2 regions of the Thauera aminoaromatica genome follow, and region 2 is predicted to be linked to the other one. Evidence: riboswitches for the same ligand, from Rfam matches in the RefSeq annotation. Region 2 holds a riboswitch; the other holds the start of a gene.
What was found. A riboswitch is a leader RNA that binds a small molecule or an ion and turns the genes downstream of it on or off. The one in region 2 is predicted to bind S-adenosylhomocysteine.
Positions count from the first base shown of each region.

Region 1 (7,756 bases), 950 kb from region 2:
GCTTGCCCCAGCTCGCCCGCGCCTTGCGCGTCGCCTGCGGCCACTGCCACGAAGCCGAGAACTCTCCTCCGTCGAGTGCCGCACCCTTGCGGGTGATCACATTGACGACGCCGAACATGGCGTTCTGGCCATAGATCGCGCCGCCCGGGCCGGGGATGAATTCGATGCGCTCGACCAGGTCCATGTCGAGCGGCAGCATGCGACCGAAAGGGGCGCCGTCGTACATCGGCTCGTTGACGCGCACGCCGTCGATGGTGACCAGCACGCGCGTCATGTAGTCGCCGGCGAGACCGAAGCCGCGCACGCCGACGTAGGAATACTGGCGGTCGTAGGTGGTATGCACGCCGGGGAGGGTGGCGAGCGCCTCGTCGAGCGTGCGCCAGCCGAAGCTGCGGATCTCGTCGCGGGTGATCGCGGTGACGGCGGCGGCAACCCGGTCCTTCGTCTGCTCGTATTTTGAGGCGCCGACCACCGCTACCCGCTCGTACTCTGCCGCGCTCTCCACCGGAAGCGCAATCAACTGCTCCAGGCTCAGATCAGGGGGCGCCTCGGCCGCCGCGGCGAAGGGCAGCGCGAGGGCGCCGGTCAACAGCAGCCGGGCCAGTTGGCGCCGGGCAGATATGCAGAGGTCCGCGCCAGCCACGCACCGATCAATGCCTTGGGCAGGACCGGAGGAGAAAGGCGCGAAATACATGGTGGCGGATCCTGGCCGCCAGCACGAGGCGTGGGGCGGAAGAAGATGTGCTGATCGGAGGACTATACGGCATACGCCACAGGGGCTTGAGCCGCATACGTCACACCCACCTTACGATCCCGTCCAGGATTGCCGGGAGATCAGGCAGTCAGCCCCAGCCGCCGGCAGATCTCGGTGGTCGGGCCGGCCATGTTCATGCTGTAGAAATGCAGGCCGGGCGCGCCCGCGGCGAGCAGCTTCTCGCACAGCCGGGTGACCACGTCGAGGCCGAAGGCGCGGATCGCGTCGCTGTCGTCGCCGTAGCTCTCGAAGGTCTTGCGCATCCAGCGCGGGATCTCGGCGCCGCAGGCATCCGAGAAGCGCGCCAGCTTGCTGAAGCTGCCGATCGGCATGATGCCGGGCACGATCGGCACGTCGACGCCCATCCTGCGCACCGCGTCGACGAAGTTCAGGTAGGCGTCGAGGTTGTAGAAATACTGCGTGATCGCCGAGTCGGCGCCGGCCTCGACCTTGCGCTTGAAGGCGGCGAGGTCGTCCTTCGGGCTCTTCGCCTGCGGGTGCCACTCGGGGTAGGCTGCGACCTCGATGCGGAAGCGGTCGCCCGTCTCGCTGCGGATGAACTCGACGAGCTCGCTGGCGTAGCGGAACTCGCCCGCCGCGCCGGCGCCCGAGGGCAGATCGCCGCGCAGCGCGACGATGCGGCGGATGCCGGCGGCGGCGTATTCCTGCAGGATCTCGCGGATGCTGTCGCGCGACGAGCCCACGCAGGACAGGTGTGGCGCGGCCTCGTGGCCGGCGGCGGCGATCTCCTTCACGGTGGCGAAGGTGCGCTCGCGGGTGGAGCCGCCGGCGCCGTAGGTCACCGAGAAGAAGGCCGGCTCGAGCGCGGCGAGCTTCTCCCGGGTGGCATGCAGCTTCTCGGCGCCCTCGGCCGTGGTGGGCGGGAAGAACTCGATGGAGATTTCGGGTTTCATGGTTCGCTTCGGTGGGTGTCGCCGCCCGGCCTGCGGATGGCGTGGAAGAAGAATTCGCGGTTGCCGTCGCCGCCGGTGATCGGCGAGTCGAACCAGTCGAGGATGACGAGGCCGGCGGCGTCCGCGGCGGCGCGCAGGCGGGCCTCGACCTCGGTGTAGCGCGCGGGGTCGCGCACGATGCCGCCCTTGCCCAGGCCTTGCGGGCCGACCTCGAACTGCGGCTTGACCAGCGCCAGCACGTGGCCGGCGGGTGCGAGCAGCGCGGCCCACTGCGGCAGCAGCAGGGCGAGCGAGATGAAGCTGGCGTCGCACACCAGCAGGTCGAAGCCGTGCGGCGGGTAGTGTCCGCCGAGCGCGGCGGCGTCGAGCTGGCGGGCGTTGATGCCCTCCAGGGTGACGCAGCGCCTATCGGCGCGCAGGCGCGGATGGAGCTGGTCGTGGCCGACCTCCACCCCGACCACCCTCGCTGCGCCGGCCTGCAACAGGCAGTCGGTGAAGCCGCCGGTGGATTGGCCGATGTCGAGGCAGGTGGCGCCGCGTACGTCCAGCCCGCTGCGCGCGAGCGCGCCTTCGAGCTTGAGCGCGCCGCGCGAGACGAAGCGGTCGCTGTCGGCGGGGGTGACGGCGAGCCGTGCGTCGGGCGGCAATTCCAGCGCCGGCTTGGCGACCGGCTGGCCCTCGTGGCTCACCCGCCCGGCCTCGATCAGCGCGCGCGCCGCGGTGCGCGAGGCCGCCAGCCCCTGCGCCACCAGCAGCTGGTCGACGCGCAGCAGGCCGTGGCGGTCCGCCGGGCCCTTGCCCTGCGCGGCCGGCCGCGGCTTGCCCTGGCGGGCGTGGAAGGAGTTCATGCTCATGGGCGTGAGGAGTCAGGGGGTGAGGCGTGAAGAGCCTTTGTACAGGAGCGCCGGAAGGCGCTCCTGCCGGGGGCTGCGCCGCCCCCGGGGCTCAGTAGCGGTACGCGTCCGACTTGTACGGGCCTTGCTTGGGCACGCCGATGTAGGCGGCCTGCGCGTCGGTCAGCTCGGTGAGTTGCACGTTGAGCTTCTTCAGCTGCAGGCGGGCGACCTTCTCGTCGAGGTGCTTGGGCAGGGTGTACACGCCGATCGGGTAGTCGGCCGTGCGGGTGAACAGCTCGATCTGTGCGATCGTCTGGTTGGCGAAGGAGCTCGACATCACGTAGCTCGGGTGGCCGGTGGCGCAGCCGAGGTTCACCAGGCGGCCCTTGGCGAGCAGGATGATCCTCTTGCCGTCGGGGAAGATCACGTGATCGACCTGCGGCTTGATCTCCTCCCACTGGTACTGCTCGATGCTGGCGACGTCGATCTCGTTGTCGAAGTGGCCGATGTTGCAGACGATGGCCTGGTCCTTCATCTTCGCCATGTGGTCGTGGGTGATCACGTGGTAGTTGCCGGTCGCGGTGACGAAGATGTCGGCCTTGTCGGCGGCGTATTCCATCGTGACCACGCGGTAGCCTTCCATCGCCGCCTGCAGCGCGCAGATCGGGTCGACCTCGGTCACCCACACCTGGGCCGACAGCGCGCGCAGGGCCTGGGCCGAGCCCTTGCCCACGTCACCGTAGCCGGCCACCACCGCGACCTTGCCGGCGATCATCACGTCGGTGGCGCGCTTGATGCCGTCGACCAGCGATTCGCGGCAGCCGTAGAGGTTGTCGAACTTCGACTTGGTGACCGAATCGTTGACGTTGATCGCCGGGAACCTGAGCTCGCCGCGCGCGTGCATCTGGTACAGGCGATGCACGCCGGTGGTGGTCTCCTCGGTCACGCCCTTGATGTGCGCCAGCCGCGTCGAGTACCAGGTGGGGGCGGTAGCGAGCTTGGCCTTGATCGCGGCAAAGAGGATGGTCTCCTCTTCCGAGCCCGGCTTGGCCAGCACCGAGAGGTCCTGCTCCGCGCGCGCGCCCAGGTGCAGCAGCAGCGTGGCGTCGCCGCCGTCGTCGAGGATCATGTTGCTGTAACCCCCGTCCGACCATTCGAAGATGCGGTGGGTATAGTCCCAGTAGTCCTTCAGCGACTCGCCCTTGACCGCGAACACCGGGATGCCGTCGGCAGCGATGGCCGCGGCGGCGTGGTCCTGGGTCGAGAAGATGTTGCACGAGGCCCAGCGCACCTGGGCGCCGAGCGCGGTCAGCGTCTCGATCAGCACCGCGGTCTGGATGGTCATGTGCAGCGAGCCGGTGATGCGTGCGCCCTTCAGCGGCTGGCTGGCGGCGTATTCCTCGCGGATCGCCATCAGGCCGGGCATCTCGGTCTCGGCGATGCGGATTTCCTTGCGGCCCCAGGCGGCGAGCGCGAGGTCGGCGACGACGAAATCGGTGAATTGGGTGTCAGCCACGGCGTTCATGTGAAGCTCCATGCTATGGCCGGGCGGAAAGCGGGGGGAGGGCAGCATGTCGCTGCAGGCGGCTCACCCGACATCCCGAACCCGGCAGGGTTGAAGACGATTCGCAGGTGAGCGCCGTTGTACTGATACCCGCCGCAGGGCGGGGTCCGAGCCTGGGGGCCTGGCAGCAGCGGATGCGGCCGGCGCCTCGCAGCGCTCCTCGGAAAGAAGCGAATGATACCAAAGCGGCAGGCGGGCGTGGACTCGAGGGGTCGGTTGCTGCCGCGGGCATCACGATCGCGGGGATCGCGACTGGCGTCGCTCCCACATCCGGCCCCCGTCGCCGCCGGCTCCCGCAGGAGCGACGCCAGTCGCGATCAGGCGGCCCGGCATGCGAGGCACGCAGCCCGATCGCCCCGCCTATGCGCGCCTGCCGTTGCTGCGCACGATGCTGACCACGACGGTGATCACCGTGAGCGGCATCACGTAGCCCAGCATGATCCCCGAGAAGGCCGGCAGGCTGGTGTGCTGCTGGGCCTGCAGCACCAGCCAGGCGGTGTAGGCGGCGTAGTAGGCGAGGAACACGCCGCCCTCCCAGCGCGCGATCTCGCGCCCGGTGATCATGATCGGCAGGCAGGCGAAGGCCACAGCGAGCATCACCCAGAGGTCGAAGTTGCGCGCCGCCTCCGACACCGGCAGGCCGGTGCCCGAGGCGATGCCCGAGGCACCGAGCACGGCGAGGATGTTGAAGATGTTGCTGCCGACCACGTTGCCCACCGCGATGTCGCGCTGGCCGCGCATCGCGGCGACGATGGAGGTGGCGATCTCGGGCATCGAGGTGCCCACCGCGACCACGGTGAGGCCCACCACCAGGTCGCTGACCCCGAAGGCGCGCGCGAAGGCCACCGCCGCTTCCACCAACCAGTCGGCGCCGACGATCAGCATCACCAGTCCGGTCGCGATCAGCCCGACCTGCACCGCCCAGTGGCGGTCCCAGGCGGAGGTGGGGAGGTCGGTGCCGAACTCCTCCTGCACCGCCTTGGAGGCGCGCCGCGACTGCACGATCAGGAACACCGTGTAGGCGATCACCAGGGCGAACAGCACGATCGACTCGACCAGGCCCAGATGGCCGTCGAGCGCCATCACCACCAGCAGGGCCGACACGCCGATCATGATCGGGATCTCCTGGCGGATGATCTGCTCGTCCACCAGCAGCGGGGTGATCAGCGCCGAGATGCCGAGGATCAGCAGCACGTTGCAGATGTTGCTGCCGACCACGTTGCCGAGCGCGAGGTCGGGGCTGCCGGCGAGCGCCGAGCCCACCGATACCGCCATCTCCGGCGCGCTGGTGCCGAAGGCGACCACGGTGAGGCCGACGACGAGCGGCGAAACGCCGAAGGAGACCGCCAGCCGCGAGGCGCCACGTACGAGGACGTCCGCACCGACAACGAGGACGGTGAGGCCGAGGGCGAACATCAGGACTTGTTGGAGCATGGGCGACTCTGGGCGACGTGGTGGGGCAGAGACCGGGGCGGGCGTCCGCGAGTTCCGGATTCTACCGGGACGGATGCGCGGCGGTTCTGCGCAGGAGCGACGCAAGTCGCGATTGCAGCGCCCGGAACCCGCGCCAGCGCCGCCCGAGCGCGACTCGCGGCGTTCCCGCGTGCGCATTCCCGAGCGCGGCTGACCTGCGTAGGAGCGACGCAAGTCGCGATTGCAGCGCTCGGAACCCGCGCCAGCGCCGCAGCGCCGCCCGAGCGCGACTCGCGTCGTTCCTGAGGGCGCTTCCGGCTCAGAGTCCGGCGTCGGCGCGCAGGGCGGCGGCCTTGTCGGTCTGTTCCCAGGTGAAGCCCGGCTCGTCGCGGCCGAAGTGGCCGTAGGCGGCGGTGCGGGAATAGATCGGGCGCAGCAGGTCGAGCGTCTGGATGATCGCCTTCGGGCGCAGGTCGAAATGCCGGCCGATGAGATCGACGATCTTCTCGTCGGCGATCCTGCCGGTGCCGAAGGTGTTGACCATCAGCGAAACCGGGCGCGCCACACCGATCGCGTAGGCGACCTGGACCTCGCACCGGTCGGCGAGGCCGGCGGCGACCACGTTCTTGGCCACGTAGCGACCGGCGTAGGCGGCCGAGCGGTCGACCTTGGACGGATCCTTGCCCGAGAACGCACCGCCGCCGTGGTGGGCCGCGCCGCCGTAGGTGTCGACGATGATCTTGCGCCCGGTGAGGCCGCAGTCGCCGTGCGGGCCGCCGACCACGAAGCGGCCGGTGGGGTTCACCAGGTAGCGCACGTCGCCCTGCATCAGCTCGGGCGGCAGCACCGGCTTGATGATCAGCTCGATCACCGCCTCGCGGATCTGCTCCTGGGTCACGTCGGGGTCGTGCTGGGTGGACACCACGACGGTGTCGATCGCCACCGGCTTGCCGTCGACGTACTTGACGGTGAGCTGGCTCTTGGCGTCCGGGCGCAGCCAGGGCAGGCGGCCATCCTTGCGCACCTCGGCCTGGCGCTGCATGACGCGGTGAGCGTAGTGGATCGGCAGCGGCATCAGGCTGGCGGTCTCGTTGGTGGCGTAGCCGAACATCAGGCCCTGGTCGCCGGCGCCCTGGTCGAGCGGGTCGTCGTTGGCGTTGTTCACGCCCTGGGCGATGTCGGGCGACTGGCGGTTGATCGCCGCCAGCACCGCGCAGCTCTTGTAGTCGAAGCCGATGTCGGAGTTGTCGTAGCCGATGCGGCGGATCACGTCCTGCGCGATCTCGCGGTAGTTGGGGTGGGCGGTGGTGGTGATCTCGCCCGAGATCACCACCAGGCCGGTGGACACCAGGGTCTCGCAGGCGACGCGCGCCTTGGGGTCTTCGGCCAGCACGGCGTCGAGGACGCCGTCGGAGACCTGGTCGGCGACCTTGTCGGGATGACCTTCGGAGACCGATTCGGAGGTGAAGAGAAATTCAGCCATTCGTGCTGCTCCTTGGAAAACAAAAATCCCCGTTGCCATGGCCTTGCGTCTGCGGCCAGCTCCGGGGATTTCGTCGAGCAGCCGACGCTTTAGCAGTACTTGGTTCGGGCGGCACCGCGGCCGCCCCACCGCCCTGCAAGTTGTCGAGTTAACTCGGCGGTGGAGCGCGGATTATAGACCGGGACGCCCGGCTGTGTAAGCATTCGGGCCTGAAGCCGGTTCCGGCATCCATATCGGATCTCAACCTGGTGCTGTCGCAAAGCGCATTCCGCCTCCTCTCTCGCCTGCCCCTGTCCTGGCTGCACCGCCTCGGTGGCTGGGCGGGCTGGCTGACCTACAAGGCTTCGCCGTCCTACGCCCGCCGCGTGCGCGAGAACCTCTTCAACGCCATCGGTCGCGAGGACGAGACGGTGCTGCGTGCGGCGATCGTCGAGGCCGGCCGCCAGGCGCTGGAGCTGCCCTTCATCTGGGGCCGGCCGGCGTCCGAGGTGGTGGCGAGCGCGGTGCGCACCGAGGGCTGGGAGCTGGTCGAGGCCGCGCGCGCCGAGGGCGCCGGCATCCTCTTCATCACCCCGCACCTGGGCTGCTTCGAGATCACCGCCCAGTGCATCGCCGCCAGGATTCCGATCACCGTGCTCTATCGCCCTCCGCGCAAGGAGGTGCTGCAACCGCTGATGGAGGCGGGCCGGGCGCGCGGACAGATGCGTACCGCGCCGGCCGATCTATCCGGCGTGCGCAAGCTGGTCAAGACCCTGCGCAGCCACGAGGCGGTGGGCATGCTGCCCGACCAGG
Region 1 covers NC_011662.2:4,232,169-4,239,924, reverse strand. The annotation lists gene TMZ1T_RS18635 (TonB-dependent receptor plug domain-containing protein) at 1-589, opposite strand, end outside; gene metF (methylenetetrahydrofolate reductase [NAD(P)H]) at 835-1,668, opposite strand; gene TMZ1T_RS18625 (TlyA family RNA methyltransferase) at 1,665-2,522, opposite strand; gene ahcY (adenosylhomocysteinase) at 2,614-4,029, opposite strand; S-adenosyl-L-homocysteine riboswitch at 4,132-4,236, opposite strand; gene TMZ1T_RS18615 (calcium/sodium antiporter) at 4,429-5,502, opposite strand; gene metK (methionine adenosyltransferase) at 5,801-6,964, opposite strand; gene TMZ1T_RS18605 (lysophospholipid acyltransferase family protein) at 7,213-7,756, shown strand, end outside.
Region 1: another riboswitch for S-adenosylhomocysteine. It lies ahead of ahcY (adenosylhomocysteinase); the one in region 2 lies ahead of metH (methionine synthase).

Region 2 (7,756 bases):
AGGCCTCGGCCTCGCTCGACAACTTCAACAAGGCCTTCAAGGCCGCGGGCGAGAACATCGACGCCGTGTTCGCCACCACCTCCTACGACGCCGCCTTCCTCGCCGCGCTGGCGATCGAGAAGGCGGGGGGCGACAAGACCAAGCTGGCCGAGTCGCTGCGCGCGGTGGCGACCGCGCCCGGCGAGCCGATCCTGGCGGGCGAGTGGGCCAAGGCCAAGAAGCTGATCGCCGAAGGCAAGGACATCGACTACAAGGGCGCCGGCGGCGACCACGAGTTCGATGCCGCCGGCGACGTGCCGGGCAACTACGCCTTCTTCAAGGTCAGCGGCAACAGGTACGAGTCGATCGCCGACATGAAGTGATCGCGCCCGCCCGCTCGGCGGGCGGCTTGTTCCGAAATGCAAGCGTTCGCGGCCGCCGCCGCGAGCGCTTGCGACCCCCGCGTGCGATTGCAAAGCCTCACCATTCCCCGATTGCAAAACGGCTCGGCATCATCGATGCTGATGGCGTCGCTGCGCTCCCGGCCGGGCCCGTGCATGGCTGGAGGGCGTCCCGGCGGCCGCTGGCACATGCCGTCGATCAACGGAGAATCCGGATGAAACGCATCCTCGCCTGGCTTTGTGGCCTGCTGTCCGCGCTCGGCATCACGGCCTGCGACTATATCAACGTGAAGGAGCTCAAGCCCGGGGTGTCCACCTCCGCCGAGGTGCGCGAGCGCTTCGGCCCGCCACACATGGAATGGCGCAACGAGGACGGCTCGCTCACCTGGGAGTTCAGCCGTCAGCCGGAGGGGATCGAGTGCTTCATGATCACCATCGGCCCCGACCAGATCCTGCGCCGCATCGACCAGGTGCTGAACGAGGAGACCTTCGCCAAGGTCCAACACGGCATGAATGGCGACCAGGTGCGTCGCCTGCTTGGCAAGCCGGCGTCCAGCCAGTTCTTCCAGCTCAAGCAGGAGACGGTGTGGGAGTGGCGGATCTCGCGCGGTCCCGACGGCACGAACGATCCGGTCTTCTTCACGGTGTCGTTCAACAACGAAGGGCGAGTGACCGGAACCGGAAGACATACCCAGTTCAAGCGTTAGCAGGGAGGCCTCGATGTATTTCCCCAGCACCCCGTCCGTCCGCGCCCAGGCTTCGCCGCTGTGCTGGCTGTGGCCTGTATTGCTGGCCGTCCTGCTCGCAGGTTGCGCGAGCTTCGAGCCGCCGCGTCCCTACACCACAGAGGCCGAGGCCCTGTCCGCGCGCGGTGAGCCCACGCGGCGCTGGAACAACGACGACGGCACGGTCACGCTGGAGTATTCCACCCAGCCCAACGGTCGCAGCTGCCTGATGGTGCAGGTCGACCGGGGCGGGATCGTGCTGCGCCAGTGGGATGCGCTCGCCCCCGAGAATCTCGCCCGCGTCGAGCGCGGCATGGACAAGGAGCAGGTCTCGCGCCTGCTCGGCACCCACCGCTCCGAGCAGCGCTTCCGCAACTCGGGCGAGGAGGTGTGGGACTGGAACATCCGCAACGACGGTCCTGGGATCGCCGTCCTGTTCAACGTGCACTTCATCGACGGCAAGGTGGTGCGGACCAGCCAGACCTACGTGTTCCCGCGTGACGGCGCCGTCCTCGGGGGCTGGAGCGGCTACTACGGCCATCCCTGGGGCTGGGGCATCGGCTGGGGTTATCCCGGCCCCTTCTTCCCGCGGCCGTTCGGGCACCCCTTCTTCTGGTAGGCCGCCGCCCTTGGCAGCGGGCGCATGCTGCCGATAGAATTCTGGGCCTGCCGAGGAGCGCTGCGACCCCCTGATCGATCCGGGGCCAGGCTCGGCAACCGATCAACGGCGCTCACAAACCTTCAGCCGGTTTGTGGCGCCGTTCGCATTTGTGCGTGGCGTTGCCCGGCGACCGTCGAACGACCGAGGACATCCCATGCAAGCCGACCGCAGCATCGAACTCCGCCAGCTTCTCGCCGAGCGCATCCTGATCCTGGACGGCGCCATGGGCACGATGATCCAGCAGGAGAAGCTGGGCGAGGCGGACTACCGCGGCGAGCGCTTCCTCGACCACCCCAAGGACCTCAAGGGCAACAACGATCTGCTGGTGCTCACGCGTCCGGACGTGGTCGCCGGTATCCATCGCGCCTACCTCGAGGCTGGCGCCGACCTCATCGAGACCAACACCTTCAACGCCACCCGCGTGTCGCAGGCGGAGTACGGCCTGGAGGCGCTGGCCTACGAGCTCAACGTCGAGGGCGCCCGCCTGGTGCGCCGGCTGTGCGACGAATACACCGCAAAGGACCCCGCCAGGCCGCGCTTCTGCGCCGGCGTGCTCGGGCCGACCTCGCGCACGCTGTCGATCTCGCCCGATGTGAACGATCCCGGCTACCGCAACATCAGCTTCGATGCGCTTGCCGACGACTACTACGCCTCGGCGAAGGGCCTGCTCGAAGGCGGTGCCGACATCCTGCTGATCGAGACCATCTTCGATACGCTGAATGCCAAGGCGGCGGTGTTCGCGATCGAGAAGCTGTTCGAGGACCTCGGCCGGCGCTGGCCGGTGATGATCTCCGGCACCATCACCGACGCCTCGGGCCGCACGCTGTCGGGCCAGACCGCGGAGGCCTTCTGGAACTCGCTCGGCCACGCGCAGCCGATCAGCTTCGGCCTCAACTGCGCGCTCGGCGCCGACCAGCTGCGCCAGTACGTCGAGGAACTCTCCACCGCCTGCGACACCCACGTGTCCGCCCACCCCAACGCCGGCCTGCCCAACCCGCTGTCGCCCACCGGCTACGACGAGACGCCCGAGCACCTCGCCGGCCAGATTCGCGAGTGGGCGCAGAGCGGCCTGGTGAACATCGTCGGCGGCTGCTGCGGCACCACGCCGGCGCACATCGCGGCGATCGCCGAAGCGGTCCGGGGCCTGGCGCCGCGCGCCGTGCCGGTGCTGGAGAAAAAGCTGCGCCTGTCCGGGCTGGAGCCCTTCAACGTCGGCGGCGACAGTCTTTTCGTCAACGTCGGCGAGCGCACCAACGTCACCGGTTCCAAGGCCTTCGCGCGCATGATCCTCGAGGGCCGCTTCGACGACGCGCTCGCGGTGGCGCGCCAGCAGGTCGAAAACGGTGCCCAGGTCATCGACATCAACATGGACGAGGCGATGCTGGATTCGGTCGCCGCCATGGAGCGCTTCTGCAAGTTGATCGCCACCGAGCCCGACATCTCGCGTGTGCCGATCATGCTCGACTCGTCGAAGTGGTCGGTGATCGAGGCCGGCCTCAAGTGCATCCAGGGCAAGGGCGTGGTCAACTCGATCTCGATGAAGGAGGGCGAGGCAGAGTTCCTGCGCCAGGCGCGGCTCGCACGCCGCTATGGTGCGGCAGTGATCGTGATGGCCTTCGACGAAAAGGGTCAGGCCGACACCTTCCGCCGCAAGACCGAGATCTGCGAGCGCGCCTACAGGCTGCTGGTGAAGCCGGTGGCCGAGGGCGGCGCCGGCTTCCCGGCCGAGGACATCATCTTCGACCCCAACATCTTCGCCATCGCCACCGGCATCGAGGAGCACGACAACTACGCGGTCGACTTCATCAACGCGGTGGCCTGGATCAAGGAGAACCTGCCGTACGCCAAGACCTCGGGCGGGGTGTCGAACGTGTCCTTCAGCTTCCGCGGCAACGACCCGGTGCGCGAGGCGATCCACACCGTGTTCCTCTACCACGCGATCAAGGCCGGCTTGTCGATGGGCATCGTCAATGCCGGCCAGCTCGGCGTCTATGACGAGCTCGCGCCCGAGCTGCGCGACAAGGTCGAGGACGTGGTGATGAACCGCAAGCCCGGGGCGGGCGAGGCGCTGGTCGAGTTCGCGCAGACGGTGAAGGGCCAGGCCAAGGAGTCCGCGCAGGACCTCGCCTGGCGCGAGTGGGCGGTCGAGGAGCGCTTGAGCCACGCGCTGGTCAAGGGCATCACCGAGTTCGTCGTCGCCGATACCGAGGAGGTGAGGGCGAAGCTGGAGGCCGCGGGCAAGCCGCCGCTGGCGGTGATCGAGGGCCCGCTGATGGCCGGCATGAACGTGGTCGGCGACCTCTTCGGCGCGGGCAAGATGTTCCTGCCCCAGGTGGTGAAGTCGGCGCGCGTCATGAAGCAGGCGGTGGCGCACCTGATCCCCTACATCGAGGCCGAGAAGCTGCGCACCGGCGCCAGCAGCAAGGGCCGTATCGTCGTCGCCACGGTCAAGGGCGACGTGCACGACATCGGCAAGAACATCGTCGGCGTGGTGCTCGGCTGCAATGGCTACGAGGTGATCGACCTCGGCGTGATGGTGCCGGCAGCGAAGATCCTCGAGGCGGCGAAGGAGCACGGCGCGCAGGCGATCGGCCTGTCCGGCCTGATCACGCCCTCGCTCGAGGAGATGGCCCACGTCGCCGCCGAGATGAAGCGCCAGGGCTTTTCCGTGCCGCTGCTGATCGGCGGCGCCACCACCAGCCGCAACCACACCGCGATCAAGATCGCGCCGCACTACGATCAGCCGGTGGTGTACGTGCCCGACGCCTCGCGTGCGGTGGGCGTGGTCACCGCGCTGCTGTCCGAAGGCCGGAGCGAGGCCTTCAAGGCCGAGGTCGCCGCCGACTACGAGAAGATCCGCGCGCTGCACGCCAACAAGAAGGGCATGCAGTTGGTGAGCCTCGAGGCTGCGCGCGCCAACGCCTTCCGCGTCGCCTCCGAATACCAGCCGCCGCGCCCGAACATGCTGGGCGTGCAGGCGATCGACGTCGAGCTCGGCGAGCTGGTCGACTACATCGACTGGGGCCCGTTCTTCCAGACCTGGGACCTCGCCGGCCGCTTCCCCGCCATCCTCGACGACGAAGTGGTGGGTGAGGCCGCGCGCAACGTGTTCGCCGACGGCAAGGCGATGCTGGACAAGATCGTCGCCGAGGAGTGGCTGCAGGCGAAGGCGGTGTTCGGCCTGTTCCCGGCCAACGCGGTGGGCGACGACATCGAGCTCTACACCGGCGAGGACCGCAAGCACCTGGCCATGGTGTGGCACGGCCTGCGTCAGCAGCACGAGCGCCCGGCGGGCAAGCCGCACTGGTGCCTCGCGGACTTCGTCGCGCCCAAGGACTCGGGCGTGCCCGACTGGGTCGGCGCCTTCGCGGTGACCGCCGGCCTCGGCATCGAGCCCAGGGTCGCCGCGTTCGAGGCCGCGCACGACGACTACCACGCGATCATGTTGAAGAGCCTGGCCGACCGCCTCGCCGAGGCCTGCGCCGAGTGGCTGCACGAGCGCGTGCGCCGCGAGTGCTGGGGCTACGCCGCCGACGAGACGCTCGACAACGCCGCGCTGATCGCCGAGCAGTACCGCGGCATCCGCCCGGCGCCGGGCTATCCGGCCTGCCCGGACCACACCGTCAAGGGTCCGCTGTTCGAGCTCCTCGGCGCGCGCGAGCGCATCGGCATGGAGCTCACCGAGAGCTACGCGATGATGCCGGCGGCGGCGGTGAGCGGCTTCTACTTCGCCCACCCCGAGAGCCACTATTTCGCGATCTCGAAGATCGGCCGCGACCAGCTCGAGGACTGGGCGCGCCGTACCGGCATGGAGGTCGACGAAGCCGCGCGCTGGCTGGCGCCGCTGCTCTGAGCGGGCGCCCGTCCCGCCGCCCGCCTGCGCGCGAGGTTCTTCACGCGGCGGCGCCGGCAGGCGCGAATGCGGCGCTCTCAGCCGCGCAGCGCGGCGGCGTGGTGGCGCAGGTGGTCGTCGATGAAGCTGGCGATGAAGTAGTAGCTGTGGTCGTAGCCCGGCTGCAGGCGCAGGTTCAGCGGATGTCCGGCGGCGGTGCAGGCGGCGCGCAGGGCCTCGGGGCGGAGCTGCTCGGCGAGGAAGCCGTCGGCCTCGCCCTGGTCCACCAGCAGCGGCAGGCGTTCGGTGGCGCCGGCGATCAGCGCGCAGGCGTCCCACTCCAGCCAGCGCGCGCGCTCCGCGCCGAGGTAGCGCGCGAACGCCTTCTCGCCCCAGGGGCAGGCGCTCGGGTTGGCGATCGGCGCGAAGGCCGACACCGCGCGGTAGCGCCCCGGGTTCTTCAGCGCGCACACCAGCGCGCCGTGCCCGCCCATCGAATGTCCCGAGATCGAGCGCGCGTCGCTCACCGGGAAGTGCGCCTCGACGAGCGCGGGGAGCTCCTCCACCACGTAGTCGTACATGCGGTAGTGGCGGCGCCACGGCTCCTCGGTCGCGTTCACGTAGAAGCCCGCGCCCAGCCCGAAGTCCCATGCGCCGTCCGGGTCGCCCGGCACCCCGGTGCCGCGCGGGCTGGTGTCGGGCGCGACGATGGCGATGCCGAGCTCGGCGGCCAGGCGCTGGGCGCCGGCCTTCTGCATGAAGTTCTCGTCGGTGCAGGTGAGCCCGGACAGCCAGTACAGCACCGGCACGGGGCCGGCCTCGGCCTGCGGCGGCAGGTAGATCGCGAACACCATGTCGCAGCCCAGCACCGCCGAGCGGTGGCGGAAGCGGCGGTGCCAGCCGCCGAAGCTGCGGTTGGCGGCGAGTTGCTCGGGGGCGGTCGTCATCGCGGCCTCCGTCATCAGTACAGGATCACCGAGCGGATGCTCTTGCCCTCGTGCATGAGGTCGAAGGCCTTGTTGATGTCCTCCAGCCCCATGCGGTGGGTGATGAAGGTGTCGAGCGGGATCTCGCCGCGCTGCGCCATGTCGACGTAGGCGGGCAGCTCGCTGCGCCCGCGCACGCCGCCGAAGGCCGAGCCGCGCCACACCCGGCCGGTGACGAGCTGGAAGGGGCGGGTGGAGATCTCCTCGCCCGCGCCGGCCACGCCGATGATCACCGACTCGCCCCAGCCCTTGTGGCAGCACTCCAGCGCCGAGCGCATCACCTTGACGTTGCCGATGCACTCGAAGGAGTAGTCCACGCCGCCGTCGGTGAGGTCTACGATGACCTCCTGGATCGGGCGGTCGTAGTCGAGCGGGTTGATGCAGTCGGTGGCGCCGAGCTGGCGCGCGATCTCGAACTTCTCGGGGTTGATGTCCACCGCGACGATGCGCGCGGCCTTGTTCATGACCGCGCCGATGATCGCCGACAGGCCGATGCCGCCGAGCCCGAACACCGCCACGCTGGCGCCGGCCTCCACCTTGGCGGTGTTGCGCACCGCGCCGATGCCGGTGGTGACGCCGCAGCCGAGCAGGCAGACCTTGTCGAGCGGGGCGTCCTTGCGGATCTTCGCCACGCTGATCTCGGGAAGCACGGTGTATTCCGAGAAGGTGGAGGTGCCCATGTAGTGGAAGATCGGCTTGCCGTCCTTGCTGAAGCGGCTGCTGCCGTCGGGCATCAGGCCCTTGCCCTGGGTGGCGCGGATGGCCTGGCAGAGGTTGGTCTTGCCCGACAGGCAGAACTTGCACTTGCCGCATTCGGGCGTGTACAGCGGGATCACGTGGTCGCCGACCGCCACCGAGCTCACGCCTTCGCCCACCGCCTCGACGATGCCGCCGCCCTCGTGGCCGAGGATGGCCGGGAAGATGCCCTCCGGGTCCGCGCCCGACAGCGTGTAGGCGTCGGTATGGCAGACGCCGGTAGCGACGATGCGCACCAGCACCTCGCCGGCCTTGGGCGGGGCGACGTCCACTTCGGTGACTTCGAGCGGCTGCTTCGCAGCCCAGGCGACAGCGGCGCGGGAACGGATCATGGGATTTCCTTTTCGAATGGGTCCAAACAGGTATTCTAGGCGAAATGCCCGACCCCTCCGTGACCCTTGCGGCGTATCATCGTC
Region 2 covers NC_011662.2:681,045-688,800, forward strand. The annotation lists gene TMZ1T_RS02925 (ABC transporter substrate-binding protein) at 1-362, shown strand, start outside; gene bamE (outer membrane protein assembly factor BamE domain-containing protein) at 596-1,087, shown strand; gene TMZ1T_RS02935 (hypothetical protein) at 1,101-1,724, shown strand; S-adenosyl-L-homocysteine riboswitch at 1,771-1,845, shown strand; gene metH (methionine synthase) at 1,921-5,619, shown strand; gene fghA (S-formylglutathione hydrolase) at 5,697-6,545, opposite strand; gene TMZ1T_RS02950 (S-(hydroxymethyl)glutathione dehydrogenase/class III alcohol dehydrogenase) at 6,560-7,672, opposite strand.